DNA from 3 places in the Cronobacter turicensis genome. Region 1 is predicted to be linked to each of the others. Evidence: predicted binding sites of a transcription regulator. Region 1 holds the regulator's gene; each other region holds the start of a gene.
What was found. The regulator PhoB, encoded in region 1, activates phosphate uptake and scavenging genes when phosphate is short. The targets are predictions, from matches to a motif close to CTGTCATAAAACTGNCNNAT.

Region 1 (5,753 bases):
AAGCGGTCCGCCGGAAAGGCGTCGAGCGTGCCTATATAGATGTCGCGCACCGCGTCGCTTTTGGTGACGCCCACGGTGGTAAGATGGCCGGTCGCGATAATCGGCAGATTACGCTCGCCGCGAAGCTGGCAGGCGGCCTCATAGCTTTGCTGATAGTGCTGGCTGATGGCCTCCAGCAACTGCTGCTGTTTTTCCCGGCCCGACTGCCCGCTGAGGCTTCGCAGCACGTCGCGCGGGCGTAAAAACGGCACCGGGCAGAGCACCGCGCCCGGCTCGCCGTCGCGGCGGTATAATAACGTGGCCTGGCTTTCCGGCGTGAGCTGCGCGCTGGCGATGACCTGCGTGTTCAGGCAGGCCAGCAGCTCGCGGGATTCATTGAGCGTCGCCACCGAATCATGGTTGCCGCCAAGCACGATAAGCGGGCAGTTTGCCGCCTGAAGTTTGACGACAAAGCGGTTATAGAGCTCGCGCGCATAGCTGGGCGGCGCGCCGGTATCAAAGATGTCGCCTGCGACAATAATCGCATCTACCTGATGCGCCATTGCCGCCTCCAGCAGCCAGTCGAGAAAGGCTTCATGTTCGGCGGCGCGGCTTTTGGCGTAAAAATTTTGACCAAGATGCCAGTCTGAGGTATGCAGAATACGCATGGGATGCCCTGTGGCGAAAAAGCGAGAAGGGGATTATAAACATCCAGTACGGCGGGTGTCCTGTTTCGTCGCGCCGCCGGGTTTTACCGCACGCGCTGACAGGTCATCTTACGGTCATCTTTTTCATAAATCTGTCATAAATCTGACGCATAATGGCGCCGCATTACATACTGTTTACTTTATTTAACAGGGCGAATCATGGCGAGACGTATTCTGGTCGTTGAAGATGAAGCACCTATCCGCGAGATGGTGTGTTTCGTACTGGAGCAAAATGGCTTCCAGCCGGTGGAAGCGGAAGATTATGACAGTGCGGTGAATCAACTCAATGAGCCCTGGCCCGATCTGATTCTGCTGGACTGGATGCTGCCCGGCGGATCGGGGATCCAGTTTATTAAGCATATCAAACGCGAAGCGCTGACCCGCGAGATCCCGGTGGTGATGCTGACCGCGCGCGGTGAAGAAGAAGATCGCGTGCGTGGGCTGGAAACGGGCGCCGACGATTACATTACCAAACCGTTCTCCCCGAAAGAGCTGGTGGCGCGTATTAAAGCAGTCATGCGCCGTATCTCGCCGATGGCGGTGGATGAAGTCATCGAAATGCAGGGCTTAAGCCTCGATCCGTCATCGCACCGCGTGATGACCGGCGAAAATCCCCTCGATATGGGGCCGACCGAATTCAAGCTGTTACATTTCTTTATGACGCACCCGGAGCGCGTTTACAGCCGTGAACAGCTGCTGAACCACGTCTGGGGCACCAATGTGTATGTGGAAGATCGTACCGTGGATGTGCATATCCGCCGCCTGCGCAAGGCGCTGGAACACAGCGGTCATGACAGAATGGTACAAACGGTGCGCGGTACGGGTTATCGGTTCTCAACCCGTTTTTAAACCCAAAACAGGAGTGTGACGCGTGCTGGAACGGCTGTCATGGAAAAGACTGGTGCTGGAGCTGTTGCTGTGCTGTATTCCGGCGCTGGTGCTCGGGGCGATATTCGGCTATCTGGCATGGTTTTTACTGGCGGCGGTAACCGGATTGCTGGTCTGGCATTTCTGGAATCTGCTGCGGCTCTCCTGGTGGCTGTGGGTGGATCGCAGCATGACGCCGCCGCCCGGCAGCGGCAGCTGGGAACCCTTGCTCTACGGCCTGCACCAGATGCAGTTGCGCAATAAAAAACGCCGTCGCGAACTGGGTAATCTTATCAAACGCTTTCGCAGCGGCGCGGAATCCCTGCCGGACGCCGTGGTGCTGACCACGGAAGAAGGCGTTATCTTCTGGTGCAACGGCCTTGCGCAACAGCTTCTCGGCCTGCGCTGGCCCGACGATAACGGCCAGAACATCTTAAACCTGCTGCGCTATCCGGAATTCACCAGCTATCTGCGCGGCCAGGAGTTCAACCGGCCATTGCATCTGGTGCTCAATAACGGGCGTCATCTTGAGTTTCGCGTCATGCCGTACAGCGAAGATCAGCTGCTGATGGTGGCGCGCGACGTCACGCAGATGCATCAGCTCGAAGGCGCCAGGCGCAACTTTTTCGCCAACGTCAGCCACGAGTTGCGCACCCCGCTGACCGTGTTGCAGGGCTATCTGGAGATGATGCACGAGCAGACGCTCGAAGGGCCGCTGCGTGAAAAAGCGCTGCACACGATGCGCGAGCAGACGTACCGCATGGAAGGGCTGGTGAAACAGCTATTGACGCTTTCGAAAATCGAGGCGGCGCCCGCGATGCAGCTCAACGAGACGATCGACGTGCCGATGATGCTGCGGGTGGTGGAGCGCGAAGCGCAGACGCTCAGCCAGCAGAGGCAGACGTTTACTTTTGAGGTGGACCCGCAGCTTAAAGTGCTCGGCAATGACGAGCAGTTGCGCAGCGCGATTTCAAATCTGGTGTATAACGCAGTCAATCATACGCCCGCCGGGACGCACATTACGGTGCGCTGGGAGCATGTGGCGAATGGCGCGCGCTTTAGCGTGGCCGACACCGGGCCGGGGATTGCCGCGGAGCATATTCCGCGTCTGACCGAGCGTTTCTACCGGGTGGACAAGGCGCGTTCGCGCCAGACCGGCGGCAGCGGGCTGGGGCTGGCGATTGTGAAACACGCGCTGACGCACCACGACGCGCGTCTTGAGATAGAAAGCGCGCCTGGCAAAGGCACCACGTTTTCGTTCCTCCTGCCGGAGCGACTGATTGTCGCCACGCCTGCTAAAGCCGTTTCTGAGGTTTAATTCGTAAAGCTTCCTTTCCAGGGCCAGCGATAAGCTGGCCTTATTCATTTTTTTGCCGCCTCTGAACGCTTTTTTCAGCGTTTGGCGCTTTTTTGCTCGCGCGAATCGCCGGAGGTTTTTTACGATTTTAGATTTTATCACTGCCCTGAAACTTAGATCTGGCATAAAGGTCTGGTTTTACGATCCCGTCTTGCCTTTAAACGTTATAAGCGTTTAAATTGCGCCCCTGCTATTGCCAGACCGACTGTTTTTGCGTGGTAAATCGAAAAACAATTCTTCGCCAGCGTAATCGGGAAGCATATCCCGCTGTCAGCCCTGGAAATAGCGGCGTTTTCGTCAGGTGACTGGCGGTAAAAAATTATTCAATTTCAACACCACATCCACAGGCAGTAAATCTTATGACCCATCACTTAAAATCGCGCGACATTATCGCACTGGGGTTTATGACCTTTGCGTTGTTCGTCGGCGCGGGCAATATCATTTTCCCTCCTATGGTTGGTTTGCAGGCCGGTCCGCATGTCTGGACGGCGGCGATCGGCTTTCTTATTACCGCCGTGGGTCTGCCTGTGCTGACCGTGGTGGCGCTGGCGAAAGTCGGCGGCGGCGTTGACAGCCTGAGCCATCCGATTGGCCGCGTGGCGGGCATTCTGCTGGCGACGGTTTGCTATCTGGCCGTCGGGCCGCTGTTCGCGACGCCGCGCACCGCGACCGTGTCGTTTGAAGTGGGCATTGCGCCGCTCACCGGCGACGGCGCGCTGCCGCTGCTTATCTACAGCCTGGTCTACTTCGCGCTGGTGATCCTGGTGTCGCTCTATCCGGGCAAACTGCTGGATACCGTGGGTAACTTCCTGGCGCCGCTGAAAATCATCGCGCTGGTGGTGCTGTCTGTGGCGGCGATTGTCTGGCCGGCGGGCGATATCAGCGTGGCGACGGAGGCCTATGAGAAAGCGGCGTTCTCCAACGGCTTCGTCAACGGCTATCTGACGATGGATACGCTGGGCGCGATGGTGTTCGGGATTGTTATCGTCAACGCGGCCCGTTCGCGCGGCGTCACTGATTCTCGTCTGCTGACGCGCTACACCATTTTCGCGGGCCTGATGGCGGGCGTCGGCCTGACGCTGCTCTACCTGGCGCTGTTCCGTCTGGGCTCTGACAGCGCGACGCTGGTCGATCAATCCGTTAACGGCGCGGCAATCCTTCACGCCTATGTTCAGCACACCTTCGGCGGCGCGGGCAGCTTCCTGCTGGCGGCGCTGATCTTCCTGGCGTGCATGGTGACGGCGGTGGGCCTGACCTGCGCCTGCGCCGAGTTCTTCGCGCAATACCTGCCGCTCTCTTACCGCGCGCTGGTGTTTATCCTGGGTCTCTTCTCCATGGTGGTGTCGAACCTCGGCTTAAGCCAGCTGATTCAGTTCTCTATTCCGGTGCTGACGGCCATCTATCCGCCGTGTATCGCACTTGTTGTACTGAGCTTTACCCGCGGCTGGTGGCATAATTCGGGCCGTGTTATCGCCCCGGCGATGGCGGTCAGTCTGCTGTTCGGTTTGATTGATGGGGTGAAAGCCTCGGCGATAAGCGGTATCCTTCCGGCCTGGACTCAGAAACTGCCGATGGCGGATCAGGGGCTGGCCTGGCTGCTGCCGACCATCGTGATTACGGTGGCGGCGGTGGTCTGGGATCGCGCGACCGGACGGAGCGTCACAACTACCGCTCACTGATCGTCGGTTGATTGTTGAACCACGGGGCCTGGCTCCGTGGTTTTTTATTGTATGACGTGGTACTGGAAAGATGGAAAACGAGAACAAGCTCAAGCGCGGATTGAGTACAAGACACATCCGCTTTATGGCGCTGGGTTCAGCGATTGGCACCGGCCTGTTTTACGGCTCGGCGGACGCCATCAAAATGGCGGGCCCGAGCGTACTGCTGGCTTACATCATTGGCGGCGTGGCGGCGTATATCATTATGCGCGCGCTCGGCGAGATGTCAGTACATAACCCGGCGGCGAGCTCCTTCTCTCGCTATGCGCAGGATAACCTCGGCCCGCTCGCAGGCTATATCACTGGCTGGACCTACTGCTTTGAAATTCTGATCGTCGCCATCGCCGACGTCACCGCGTTCGGCATCTATATGGGCGTCTGGTTCCCGACGGTGCCGCACTGGGTCTGGGTGCTGAGCGTGGTGCTTATCATCTGCGCCATTAATCTGATGAGCGTGAAAGTGTTCGGCGAGCTGGAGTTCTGGTTCTCGTTCTTTAAAGTCGCCACCATTATCATCATGATCGCGGCCGGGATCGGCATCATCATCTGGGGCATCGGCAACGGCGGCCAGCCGACCGGCATACATAATCTCTGGAGCAACGGCGGCTTCTTCGCGAACGGCTGGATTGGCACCGTGATGGCGCTGCAAATGGTGATGTTCGCCTACGGCGGCATTGAGATTATCGGCATCACCGCTGGTGAAGCCAAAGATCCGGCCACCTCCATCCCGCGCGCTATTAACTCCGTGCCGCTGCGTATTCTGGTGTTCTACGTGGGTACGCTGTTCGTGATTATGTCCATCTACCCATGGAATGAAGTCGGCACCAACGGCAGCCCGTTTGTGCTGACATTCCAGCATATGGGGATCACCGTTGCGGCGGGCATTCTGAATTTCGTGGTGCTGACGGCGTCGCTGTCGGCGATTAACAGCGACGTGTTCGGCGTGGGCCGTATGCTGCACGGCATGGCCGAGCAGGGCAGCGCGCCGAAAGTGTTCGCCAAAACATCGCGCCGCGGCATTCCGTGGGTGACAGTGGTGGTGATGTGCTTTGCGATGCTGCTGGCGGTTTATCTTAACTACATCATGCCGGAAAACGTCTTCCTGGTGATTGCGTCGCTCGCGAC
Region 2 (5,753 bases), 1.8 Mb from region 1:
GTTGTAGGAAGGAAAGCGCGCGCCGTGGCGGGTGAATTCATGCAGAATTTCGCCTTCCAGCTGGTATTCATACATGCCCGGACGGCACGTCTGCATGGCGCGTATATGCGCCAGCGCGCTGATTTCACCGGCGCGGCGCATGACGGCCAGCTCTTCCGGGGATTTAAACAGGCGCATTTCATGTACCCAGGGGCGCCAGTCGGTGAGCGTGGCGGGCGCGGATAGATTCTGACGTGCGCCGCGGCGCAGTTTATCCAGCGCAGTGAACACGATGGCGTCGGCGTAGGGGTATTCGCCCTGCGCGTGGTAGACCACATCCAGCCCGTTCAGCAACTGATAAAGCTGCTCGTCGATTTCGTTGAACGCCAGCGCCCGGTCGACGCCAAGCTTCGCCGGGGCCGCCTCCTGGCCGAGACGACGGCCAAACCAGATCTCCGCGGTTTTATCGCGCAGACGGTTGAAGATAACGCTATGACTGTGCGTTTCATCGCTTTTGATAAGCACCAGCACCGCTTCGGGTTCATTGAAGCCGGTGAAGTACCAGAAATCGCTGCTCTGGCGGTAAGGGTATTCGCTGTCGGCGCTGCGCGTCGCTTCCGGCGCGGCGAAAATCAGCGCCGCGCTGGCCGGGGCCATTTTCGCCAGCAACGCCTGACGGCGTCGCAGAAACTCTTGCTGTGTCATTGCACCTCCTGAGTAAACGAATTTTAGTGAAGCGTGGGCTTTTTCACTTCCGGCGCGGTCGGTGACTGGCGCGTAAAGGTGTCGTGGCAGAGCAGCGCCGCGACGCGCACATACTCGATGATCTCCTCAAGCGACATCTCCAGTTCCTCCTGATCTTCGCCTTCGTCATAGCCGAGCTGGGCGATGTTGCGCAGATCGTCGATGGCTTCGCCGGTTTCGCCAGTGATTTTGTCGAGCTTCGGCTGCGTCACGCCGAGGCCCAGCAGGAAATGGTTCACCCAACCTGCCAGCGCGTCAGCGCGATCAAAGACCGACACGTCGTCGCCGTCCGGCAGCCAGAGCTGGAACATAAAACCGTCATCCTCCAGCGTATCGCTGGTGGCGGCGTGCAGCTGACGCAGCGCCTGAGCGAGCTGCTGGCCGAATGCCAGCCCCTCGTTGGTCAGGTCGTGCAGCAGCGGTTGCCAACTGCTGTCATGATTGCCGCCGCACAGGATTCCACTGATAAGGCCGTGCATTTCTGCGGGGGTCAGGCCCACGCCTTGCTGATTGAGCAACTGGCCGACCTCGTCGTAACCAGGCATTTCGTTCTGTATAGACATGCGCATTCGTCGTCGTTGGGAGGAGGAGTTCGTGTTATGCTACCACTTCGTGCCCTGGTGATACCAGAAAAGGGCTTGTGTCTTCATATCAGGGTAGCTATAGTGTCGCCCCTTCGCAGCCCCGGCGCGAATGGTTGGCGAGTCAACAGCAGGAAAGTGGAATGTCTGCACAACCAGTCGATATCCAAATTTTTGGGCGTTCACTGCGGGTGAATTGCCCGCCTGAACAGCGAGATGCACTGAATCAGGCTGCGGACGAGCTGAATCAACGGTTGCAAGATCTGAAAGTTCGCACTAGAGTCACCAATACTGAGCAGTTAGTTTTCATCGCAGCATTAAACATCTGTTATGAACTGGCTCAGGAAAAAGTGAAAACCCGTGACTACGCGGCCAACATGGAACAGCGTATCCGGATGCTCCAGCAGACCATTGAACAAGCATTACTTGAGCAAGGTCGCATAAGCGAAAGAGCGGAGCCAAAGTTTGAATAACGCTTCAGGGTTTACTATGGTAGAGTGACCGTGAAGTAAAAAATTTCTCTGAGATGTTCGCAAGCGGGCCAGTCCCCTGAGCCGATATTTCAAAAAAACAGAATGTGACGCTCCACGGTTGGTGAGCATGCTCGGTTCGTCCGAGAAGCCTGAAAACCGTGACGACGCATTCACCTTGAACCACGGGTTCAAGGGTTACAGCCTGCGGCGGCATCTCGGAGATTCCTCCTTCTTTTACTACCATGACACAACGTCCCGTTACTTCAGACCTTCGTCAGAAAATCCGTAAAGAAATCCGCGATAAGCGCCGTGCGCTGACGGCCGACCAACAGGCGCATTTCGCCGAACAGGCTGCCGCGCGTATGCTGGGCTTCGCCCCCGTGGTGGAAGCGAAAAGCGTCGCGGTGTTTCTCTCTTTTGATGGCGAGCTCGATACCCGCCCGCTGATTGAAGGATTATGGCGCGCCGGAAAACAGGTTTGCCTGCCCGTGCTTCACCCTTTCAGCCCCGGCAATTTGCTGTTTCTGCGTTATCTGCCGGACAGCCTGCTCGCCACAAATCGTCTGAAAATCCTTGAGCCTGCGCTGGATGTGCGCCATGTGCTGCCTTTAGACCGCCTCGACGTGCTGATAACCCCGCTGGTCGCGTTTGACCGCGCAGGACAGCGCCTCGGCATGGGCGGCGGCTTTTACGATCGCACGTTGCAAAACTGGCGCGCGCACGGATTCTTGCCGGTCGGCTACGCGCACGATTGTCAGCAGGTGGAAAGCCTCCCGGTGCAGGAGTGGGATATTCCGCTGCCCGCGATGGTGACGCCGACGAAAACCTGGCGCTGGTGAAATAAAAAACCGGGTCGCTTACGCTAACCCGGTTCAAAATGTGTTTCAGCAGGCCGGATAAAATTCCCGGCCATGTAACATCAGTAAAGCAGGCGCGCGCGGATCGTACCCTGAATCGCCTTCATGCTTTGCAGCGCGTTGTACGCGATATCTTCCGGCGCATCCACATCAATCACCACATAGCCCATCTGCGGCGTGGTTTGCAGATACTGCGCCGCGATGTTAATGCCCTGCTCGGCGAAAATCTGGTTGATGGCAGTCAGCACGCCAGGACGGTTTTCGTGAATGTGCAGCAGACGGCTGACGCTGCCGCCGTGCAGCGGCAAAGAAACTTCCGGGAAATTGACCGCTGAGAGCGTCGAGCCGTTGTCGGAGTATTTCGCGAGTTTGCCCGCCACTTCCAGACCGATATTTTCCTGCGCCTCCTGGGTTGAACCGCCGATGTGCGGCGTCAGGATCACGTTATCGAACTCGCACAGCGGCGAATTAAACGGATCGCTGTTGGTCGCAGGCTCAACCGGGAAGACGTCAATCGCCGCGCCCGCCAGATGTTTGCTGGAAAGCGCTTCGCACAGCGCCGGGATATCCACCACCGTACCGCGTGCGGCGTTGATGAGCAGCGCGCCGGGCTTCATCAGCGCCAGCTCTTCCGCGCTAATCATGTTTTTGGTCGAGGCGTTTTCCGGCACGTGCAGGCTCACCACATCACTCATGTTAAGCAGATCGGAGAGATGCTGGACCTGGGTGGCGTTGCCGAGCGGCAGCTTGCTTTCGATATCGTAGAAAAACACGTTCATCCCGAGTGATTCCGCGAGGATACCGAGCTGGGTACCGATATGGCCGTAGCCGATAATGCCCAGTTTCTTACCGCGCGCTTCAAACGAACCCGTCGCCAGTTTATTCCAGATGCCGCGATGCGCTTTGGCGTTCGCTTCCGGAATACCGCGCAGCAGCAGCAGCAATTCGCCGATCACCAGCTCGGCCACTGAGCGAGTGTTGGAGAATGGCGCGTTAAAGACCGGAATGCCGCGCTTCGCCGCCGCGTTCAGATCCACCTGGTTGGTGCCGATGCAGAAGCAGCCGACCGCGACCAGTTTTTCCGCCGCGGCAAAAATCTCTTCAGTCAGATGAGTACGGGATCGCAGGCCGATAAAGTGCGCATCGCGGATGGACGCTTTCAGCTGTTCGCTGTCGAGCGCGCCCTTGTGATATTCAATGTTGGTATAACCTGCAGCGCGCAGATTATCGATGGCTTTCTGGTGAACCCCTTCCACCAGCAAGAATTTAATTTTGTCTTTCTCCAGCGATACTTTTGCCATTTCCCGACCCTGTCTTGTCTGAACTGTTATGAAGCTGAAATAAGCCAGCCTTCTGCCAACATATCAAAATTTGCGTTTCCGGCAATATGAACGTTTGCGTCGCGACGTTGAAGAAACATCACGCAGAGATAAAAGGCAGGAGAAAATGTTGCATGGCAGAAATATGACGGAAGGATTAACAGGATGGAAACAAAAATGTGAGAGATGTCACCAAATTCAGGCGGGGAATTTTTTTTAACCGCAGGGGCGCCGAAGCGCCCCGGTCAGATCATTTCACGATGGTTTTCACGCCGTCGGCGGTGCCGATCAGCGCCACGTCCGCGCCGCGGTTCGCAAAAAGCCCAACGGTGACAACGCCCGGAATGCCGTTAATGGCATTCTCCAGCGCAATCGGATCGAGAATGGCCATACCGTAGACATCGAGAATCACGTTGCCGTTATCGGTCACCACGCCCTGACGATACTCCGGACGCCCGCCGAGCTTCACGAGCTGACGCGCGACCGCGCTACGGGCCATCGGGATCACTTCCACCGGTAGCGGGAAGTTGCCGAGCACATCCACCTGCTTGGACGCATCCGCAATACAGATGAACTTTTTCGCCACCGACGCGATGATTTTCTCGCGGGTCAGCGCCGCGCCGCCGCCTTTGATCATCTGCATCTGGCCGTTGATCTCATCAGCGCCATCCACATAGATGCCGAGAGAATCCACCTCGTTAAGATCGAAAACGGTAATGCCTAAGCTTTTGAGCTTTTCGGTAGAGGCGTCAGAGCTCGAAACCGCTCCTTCAATCTCGTTTTTCATGGTGCCCAGCGCGTCGATAAAATGCGCAGCGGTGGAGCCTGTGCCTACGCCGACAATCGTGCCCGGCTCGACATACTGAAGTGCGGCCCAGCCGACGGCTTTTTTAAGTTCATCCTGCGTCATGAGAATTTTGCCTGTGGTGTAAAAACTGTGACGCATTATAAAACAACCCGTCACGCAATGGGCGAGTCATTCTGCGGCACAGCTCCGATGTTTGCGTTTGGGTCTGTATCCGGTGCAAATTTATGTCATAGTGCGAAACATAACGAGACAGGGAGCACACCACAGAGATGAAACGCCCGGACTACAGAACACTACAGGCGCTGGATGCGGTGATAAGAGAGCGCGGGTTTGAGCGCGCCGCACAAAAGCTGTGTATTACGCAGTCCGCTGTATCGCAACGTATTAAACAACTGGAAAATACGTTCGGTCAGCCGTTGCTGGTGCGTACTGTGCCGCCGCGACCCACCGAGCAGGGGCAAAAGTTGCTGGCCCTGCTGCGCCAGGTCGAGCTGCTGGAAGAAGAGTGGCTGGGCGATGAACAGACCGGCTCGACGCCGCTGCTGCTGTCGCTCGCGGTTAACGCCGACAGTCTCGCGACCTGGCTCCTGCCCGCGCTGGCACCCGTGCTGGCGGATTCGCCGGTACGCCTCAATTTGCAGGTCGAAGATGAAACCCGCACCCAGGAGCGGCTGCGCCGCGGCGAAGTGGTGGGCGCGGTGAGTATTCAGCCTCAGGCGTTGCCGAGCTGTCTTGTCGATCAACTGGGCGCGCTGGACTATCTCTTCGTCGCCTCTAAACCCTTTGCCGATCGCTACTTCCCGAACGGCGTAACGCGCGCGTCGCTCCTGAAAGCGCCCGCTGTCGCCTTCGACCACCTGGATGATATGCATCAGGCGTTTTTACAGCAGAATTTCGATCTGCCGCCGGGCAGCGTGCCCTGCCACATCGTTAACTCGTCGGAAGCCTTCGTACAGCTGGCCCGCCAGGGCACGACGTGCTGTATGATCCCG
Region 3 (5,753 bases), 2.0 Mb from region 1:
TAACGGCCATCTTTACGCGCGCGGTCCGGGAAGCGCTCCGCCACGTCGGTGACGCGATCCAGATAGTGGTCATGCAGCACCACCAGCTGGTCATCTTTGGTCAACACCAGATCCTGCTCAAGATAATCCGCGCCCTGCGCATAGGCCATCGCTTTGGCCGGCAGCGTATGCTCCGGCAGATACCCGCTGGCGCCGCGATGGGCGATAACCAGTTTCTCCGCCGCCAGCGCGTTTGCCGACATCACGCCAATCGCCAGCGCCGCCAGCGTCATTTTCAGCTTCATCGTTGCTCCTTATGCGCGTTTCGCCAGGGTCGCATGGTGCTGTCTGTGCTCGCCCACCATCACGATAATCAGCAGCAATACCGCCAGAATGCTGCCGCCAATCATCACCATAAAACCGCCATCCCAGCCGAAGAAATCGACGGTATAGCCCACGATAGCGCTCGCCGCTACCGAACCGCCCAGATAACCGAACAGGCCGGTAAAGCCCGCCGCGGTGCCCGCCGCCTTTTTCGGCGCCAGCTCCAGCGCATGCAGACCAATCAGCATCACGGGGCCGTAAATCAGAAAGCCGATGACAATCATGCACGCCATATCGACATGCGGGTTGCCCGGCGGGTTGAGCCAGTAAACGAGGGTGGCGATGGTCACCAGCGTCATAAAGAACACGCCGGTCGCGCCACGGTTGCCGCGGAAAACTTTATCCGACATCCAGCCGCAAATCAGCGTGCCGGGGATGCCTGCGTATTCATAGAAGAAATACGCCCACGAGGATTTATCCAGCGCGAAATGCTTCACCTCTTTTAAATAGGTCGGCGACCAGTCGAGAATGCCGTAGCGCAGCAGGTAAACGAAGACGTTCGCGATGGCGATGTACCACAGCAGCTTATTCGGCAGTACATACTGCATGAAGATTTGCTTCGCGGTCAGCTCTTCTTCGTGCTTCTCGTTATAGTCGTCCGGGTAGTCATTTTTGTATGCCTCAACGGGCGGCAGACCACAGGACTGCGGCGTATCGCGCATCAGGGCGAACGCAATAATCGCCACCAGAATCGCCGCGAAAGCAGGCATATACAGCGCGGCGTGCCAGTCGTTAAACCACGCCATGCCGAGCAGGAACAGCAGCGGCGGGATCCCGCCGCCGACGTTATGAGCGCAGTTCCACACGGAAACAATCCTGCCGCGCTCTTTCTGCGACCACCAGTGCACCATGGTGCGTCCACACGGCGGCCACCCCATGCCCTGGAACCAGCCGCACAGGAACAGCAGCACAAACATCACCATAATGCTGGAGGTCGCCCAGGGAACGAAGCCCATAAACAGCATCACTGCCGCCGCGAGGATCAGGCCTGCAGGCAGAAAGACACGGGGATTCGAACGGTCAGAGACCGAACCCATGATGAATTTCGAAAAACCATAAGCGATGGAAATGCCAGAGAGCGCAAAGCCGAGATCGCCACGTGAGAAGCCCTGCTCCACCAGATATGGCATCGCCAGCGCAAAGTTTTTACGCACCAGATAGTAAGCGGCATAGCCGAAGAAAATCCCCATAAAAATCTGCCAGCGCAGGCGGCGATAGTGCTGATCGACTTCGCCGTCAGGTAGCCTGGCGCGATGCGGGGCGGGTTTAAAAATACTTAACATCTCTGTCTCCTGCTGATGAGGGTTATATCTATTCGTTTTACTTATGTTTCCTTTGCGAGCGTGATAGTAGGCAAAATGCATTATTTATGCTGTGAAACATCGCACAAATTGTTACAGAATTATGACAATCGAAAACAAATGCGCATCGCGTCACGATTATTTTTCGTTCTGTGCGCGTTTATTTTCGATTAAGTCCAAACAGAGGCAGAGAAATGTGGAGGACAGGTGCGGGTGAGCTGAAAAGAACATAGGGCGAACTGCGGTCAGCGCCGCCAGCAGCGTGGCGGGCCTGACATCAAACACTCAGGAAACACGGGCGCCCGGCGATGCACAGGCGCCCCGTTGCGCCGTCAGACCGTGTGCGTCTCGACAACCTGCACCCAACCCTGGCTTGCCGTCACGTCCTGGCCATTCAGCCAGCGGCGCACCAGCGTAAGCGCCATCATGGCGCAAATCTCCTGGCGGATACGCAGCGCGTAACGGCTGGCGTTAAAGCGCAGACGCACGGCCTGCGTGCCCTGCGGCGTGGTCAGCGCGATGTTGATCTCGTCGTCTTCAAAGCTCGCGATGCTCAGCGCCAGATCGGCGAGATGGCGGCTGCGGCGATCGACGTTCCAGTGGGCGGTCTGCGCCAGCGTCTCCACCTGGGCAGGCAGCACTTCGCTCGCCAGCAGCGGCGCGTCGGCACCCGAGAGTTGCAGCGCCAGCAGGCCCGCGGTGAACTGTTCGCTCAGCGTAATGCTCAGTTGCTGCTCGCGCAGGCAGCGCGCAATCTGGGCAGGCAGCGTTTCAGTGCCTTCAAAAATCAGGCTGTCGCCTGCCACCTCACGCACGTGCGGCCAGAGGGCTTCCATCTCTGCGCGACGCGACGCCGGGCCGGTGAGTTTGAGCTCGATAATCGGCGTGGAGGAGCGGTAGCCCATCGCCACGTCCGGCGGCAGCGTCAGGGGATCGAGTTCTGCGGCGAGATCGCTTTCGGAGCGCCCGAACGTGGTGAGTCGCAGGCAGAGCGGCGGCGCGGGGAGCGTAAAGCGCTCACGCAGGCGCGGCAGGATCTCATGCTCCACCATCCGTTTGAATTCAGACGGGACGCCGGGCGTGAAGAAAATCAGACAGCGGTTGAGCTTAATAGCGAACCCGCAGGCGGTGCCAACCGGGTTGTCGATCATTTCGCTGCCCGCCGGCAGCAGCGCCTGTTTGCGGTTACTCGCGGCCATCACGCGCCCGCGCGCTGTGAAAAAGCGCTCCATCTGCGCGAGCCAGCCTTCATGCAGCACCAGCTCCACACCCGCCGCGCGGGCCGCCGCCTCGGCGCTGAGATCGTCGCTGGTCGGCCCGAGGCCGCCGTTGACGATTAAGATATCGGCGTGCTGGCTGCGCTCGGTCAGCGCGGATACCAGCGATTCCAGGCTGTCGCCCACGGTGTTGCGGCGGGTCAGCGGCAATCCCTGATTAAAAAACAGATCGGCAAGCCAGGCGGCGTTGGTATCGACAATCTGACCGTGCAACACCTCATCGCCGGTCGAGAGCATTTCTGTCTGTAGCATTATTTTCTCCGCAGGAAGGGAAGGCTTTACTATAGCGCGCAGAGAAAAGAAGAAGGAGAAAAACAGGCGCAGCGGAACACCGCGCCCGGAAAATCAGAAGCCTGCGCTGACGCCCAGGTACGGGCCATCGGCCACTTTGCTGTCGCGATCGCCATCTTTACCGGTCATGTTGATGTAGCGGTAACCGGCTTCCACGCTGAGCGGACGGAACAGGGAGAAACGCGCGCCCGCGCTGGCTTCCTGGTAGTCGTTCACGCCGCTGGAAAGCGAATCCGGCGAGTAGTAGTAATCGCCGAACAGCGAGATACGCTGCCCGATATCCCAGCGCACGCCGCCGCCGACAGCCGCCGCGTAGCCTTCATCCCCTTCGTTCGGGTTCAGGTAAATGGCCTTGACGCCCGGCGTGACCATAAACGGCCCCAGCGGCAAGTTGAAGCCCAGACCGGCGCCCACAATATCGCCGTGATCGTCATTGTGCGCCCAGTTGCCGGTCAGTTGCAGACCGCTGCTTTCCGTGCCGAAACCGACGCCCATATTGGTGTAATGCTCGCCCACAGAGCCATTGACGCTGATGGCGCCCGCCTGTGTGGCAGCCAGCAGCAGGCCGGCCAGTGCTAAACGAAGTGTGTTTTTCATTCCATGTATCTCAAAAAAAGAAAAAGAGCCCTGCAAACGCAACGCGGCATTGTACCTGTATCGGGGCGGCGATCAATGCGATGCGCTCACCGCCTCCCTGCGGCACGTGAAAAAGGAGAAAACACCTATGCGGAAAAGCATTAAACGGCGCTTTGGCCGCGCGCGGGCGGATGCAGCGGCAGACGAACGCGCACCAGCAGCCCGCCGAGCTGCTCGCCTTTCAGAAGTTCTGCCCGGGTGCGATGCCAGCGGGCGATGTCATTCACCAGCGCCAGCCCCAGCCCGGCGCCGGGGTGCATCGCGGCATTATCGAGACGGCGAAATGGCGTCAGCGCCTGGTCGCGCTGCGCGGCGTCAATGCCTGGTCCGCTGTCTTCCACCTCAAGGCGCGCCTCGCCTGCGTCAAGGCAGACGCGCACCGTCACCACGCCGCCTGCGGGCGTATATTTCAGCGCGTTATCCAGCAAATTGGCGCACAGCTCCGCCAGCAGCAGAGGCTCGGCGGCGACCCACACCGGCCCTTCTTCGCCCTCGTATCCGAGATCGACCGGTTTGCTGCGCGCCTGCGGCAGGCGGGAGAAACAGCTTTCCCGCGCCGCCGCCACCAGATCCACCACGCCGAGCGCGCGCGTCTCGCCCGGCGCCGCGCGCCGCAGCGTCGCGAGCTGCAACAGGCGTTCGGTCAGATCGATAGTCTGATCCAGCGTCGCGCTCATCGCCTGGAGACTTTCGCGCCACTGCGCCGGATCGGGGCTTGCCAGCGCGACGGCCGCCTGGGTTTTCAGCACGGTCAGCGGCGTTTTTAACTGGTGCGAGGCGTCGGCGCTAAAGCGCTCCTGGCGGGCGATCAGCGCGCGCAGGCGGCTGATATAGCGGTTGAAAGCGATGATCAGCAGCCGCGTTTCCGACCACGGCAGCAGATCGGGCAGCGGGGTCAGCTCGCCGGGCGAGCGTCTCACCATCAGGCGCGAGAGCTTGCGCATGGGCTTGAGTACGCGACGCAGCAGCAATCCGGCGAGCACCAGCGTTAACAGCACCAGCCCGCCCTGCGAGAGCGCGGAAGAGATAAGCAACTGCCGCGCCAGCAGATGACGCGACTGCAACGTCTCGGCGACGTAAATCTCCGCCATGCCGTTAATGCCGTCTTCATTGACCGGCTGCAACAGCCGCGCCACTCGCAGCCGCTGGCCCTGATACGTCGTGTGATAAAACCACGCCAGCGCCGGGTAAAGTTCGGTGCGCGCCACGCCGCGCGGCATCGACGGCAGATCGTCATAGCCAGAGATCACCCGCCCGTGCGTATCCTGTACTTTGTAGTAGAGGCGGTCATTCATGTTGCGCTCGACGCTGTCCAGCACCACCCAGGGCACGTCCGCCTGCAATTCGCCATGCTGGACGTTCAGGCGCTCGGCAATAATGCGCGCCGAGGCCAGCAACGTGCGATCGTAGGCCTGGGTCGCGGCATTCAGCGCGCTGACGTAGCTGTTTAAGGCCGAAAAGGCCCACAGCAGCGAGAGCGGCAGACCGAGAAACAGCAGCAGTTTTCCGAGCAGAGATTCAGGGCGCAACCAGCTCATCGCTGCACTCCAGCACATAACCCAGGCCGCGCAGCGTGGTAATTTGAACATTGCTCGCCAGCAGCTTTTTGCGCAGCCGGTGGATGTAGATCTCAATACTTTCCGGGCTGACGTCGTCGCTTAAGCTGAACACCTGTTCGAAAAGTTGCTGCCGCGTGACCGGACGGCGGCGGCGATACATCAGCACGGTTAAGAGCGCATGTTCGCGCGGCGTGAGCGCCAGCGGCCTGCCCTGTAATTCGAAATAGCCCGCGTCGTGAAAGGTCAGCTCGCCGAGACGCTGCGCCTCCTGCACCTGCCCTTCGCTACGGCGCACCAGCGCGCGCAGCCGCGCCTCCAGCTCGCTC

Region 2: the regulator PhoB is predicted to act here: its motif matches at 3,959-3,978, upstream of serA (phosphoglycerate dehydrogenase).
Region 3: the regulator PhoB is predicted to act here: its motif matches at 1,755-1,774, upstream of glpT (glycerol-3-phosphate transporter).

The regions. Positions count from the first base shown of each region.
Region 1 is NZ_CP165997.1:3,316,030-3,321,782, reverse strand. Features, by position in the region: gene sbcD (exonuclease subunit SbcD) at 1-647, opposite strand, end outside; gene phoB (phosphate response regulator transcription factor PhoB) at 846-1,535, shown strand; gene phoR (phosphate regulon sensor histidine kinase PhoR) at 1,558-2,871, shown strand; gene brnQ (branched-chain amino acid transporter carrier protein BrnQ) at 3,270-4,589, shown strand; gene proY (proline-specific permease ProY) at 4,660-5,753, shown strand, end outside.
Region 2 is NZ_CP165997.1:757,179-762,931, reverse strand. Features, by position in the region: gene pepP (Xaa-Pro aminopeptidase) at 1-684, opposite strand, end outside; gene AB8W27_RS03660 (YecA family protein) at 708-1,286, opposite strand; gene zapA (cell division protein ZapA) at 1,448-1,777, shown strand; RNA gene ssrS (6S RNA) at 1,820-2,003, shown strand; gene AB8W27_RS03645 (5-formyltetrahydrofolate cyclo-ligase) at 2,020-2,616, shown strand; gene serA (phosphoglycerate dehydrogenase) at 2,697-3,935, opposite strand; gene rpiA (ribose-5-phosphate isomerase RpiA) at 4,204-4,863, opposite strand; gene argP (DNA-binding transcriptional regulator ArgP) at 5,031-5,753, shown strand, end outside.
Region 3 is NZ_CP165997.1:1,348,707-1,354,459, reverse strand. Features, by position in the region: gene glpQ (glycerophosphodiester phosphodiesterase) at 1-284, opposite strand, end outside; gene glpT (glycerol-3-phosphate transporter) at 294-1,646, opposite strand; gene AB8W27_RS06530 (nicotinamide mononucleotide deamidase-related protein YfaY) at 1,997-3,193, opposite strand; gene AB8W27_RS06525 (YfaZ family outer membrane protein) at 3,287-3,829, opposite strand; gene AB8W27_RS06520 (sensor histidine kinase) at 3,970-5,406, opposite strand; gene tctD (transcriptional regulator TctD) at 5,387-5,753, opposite strand, start outside.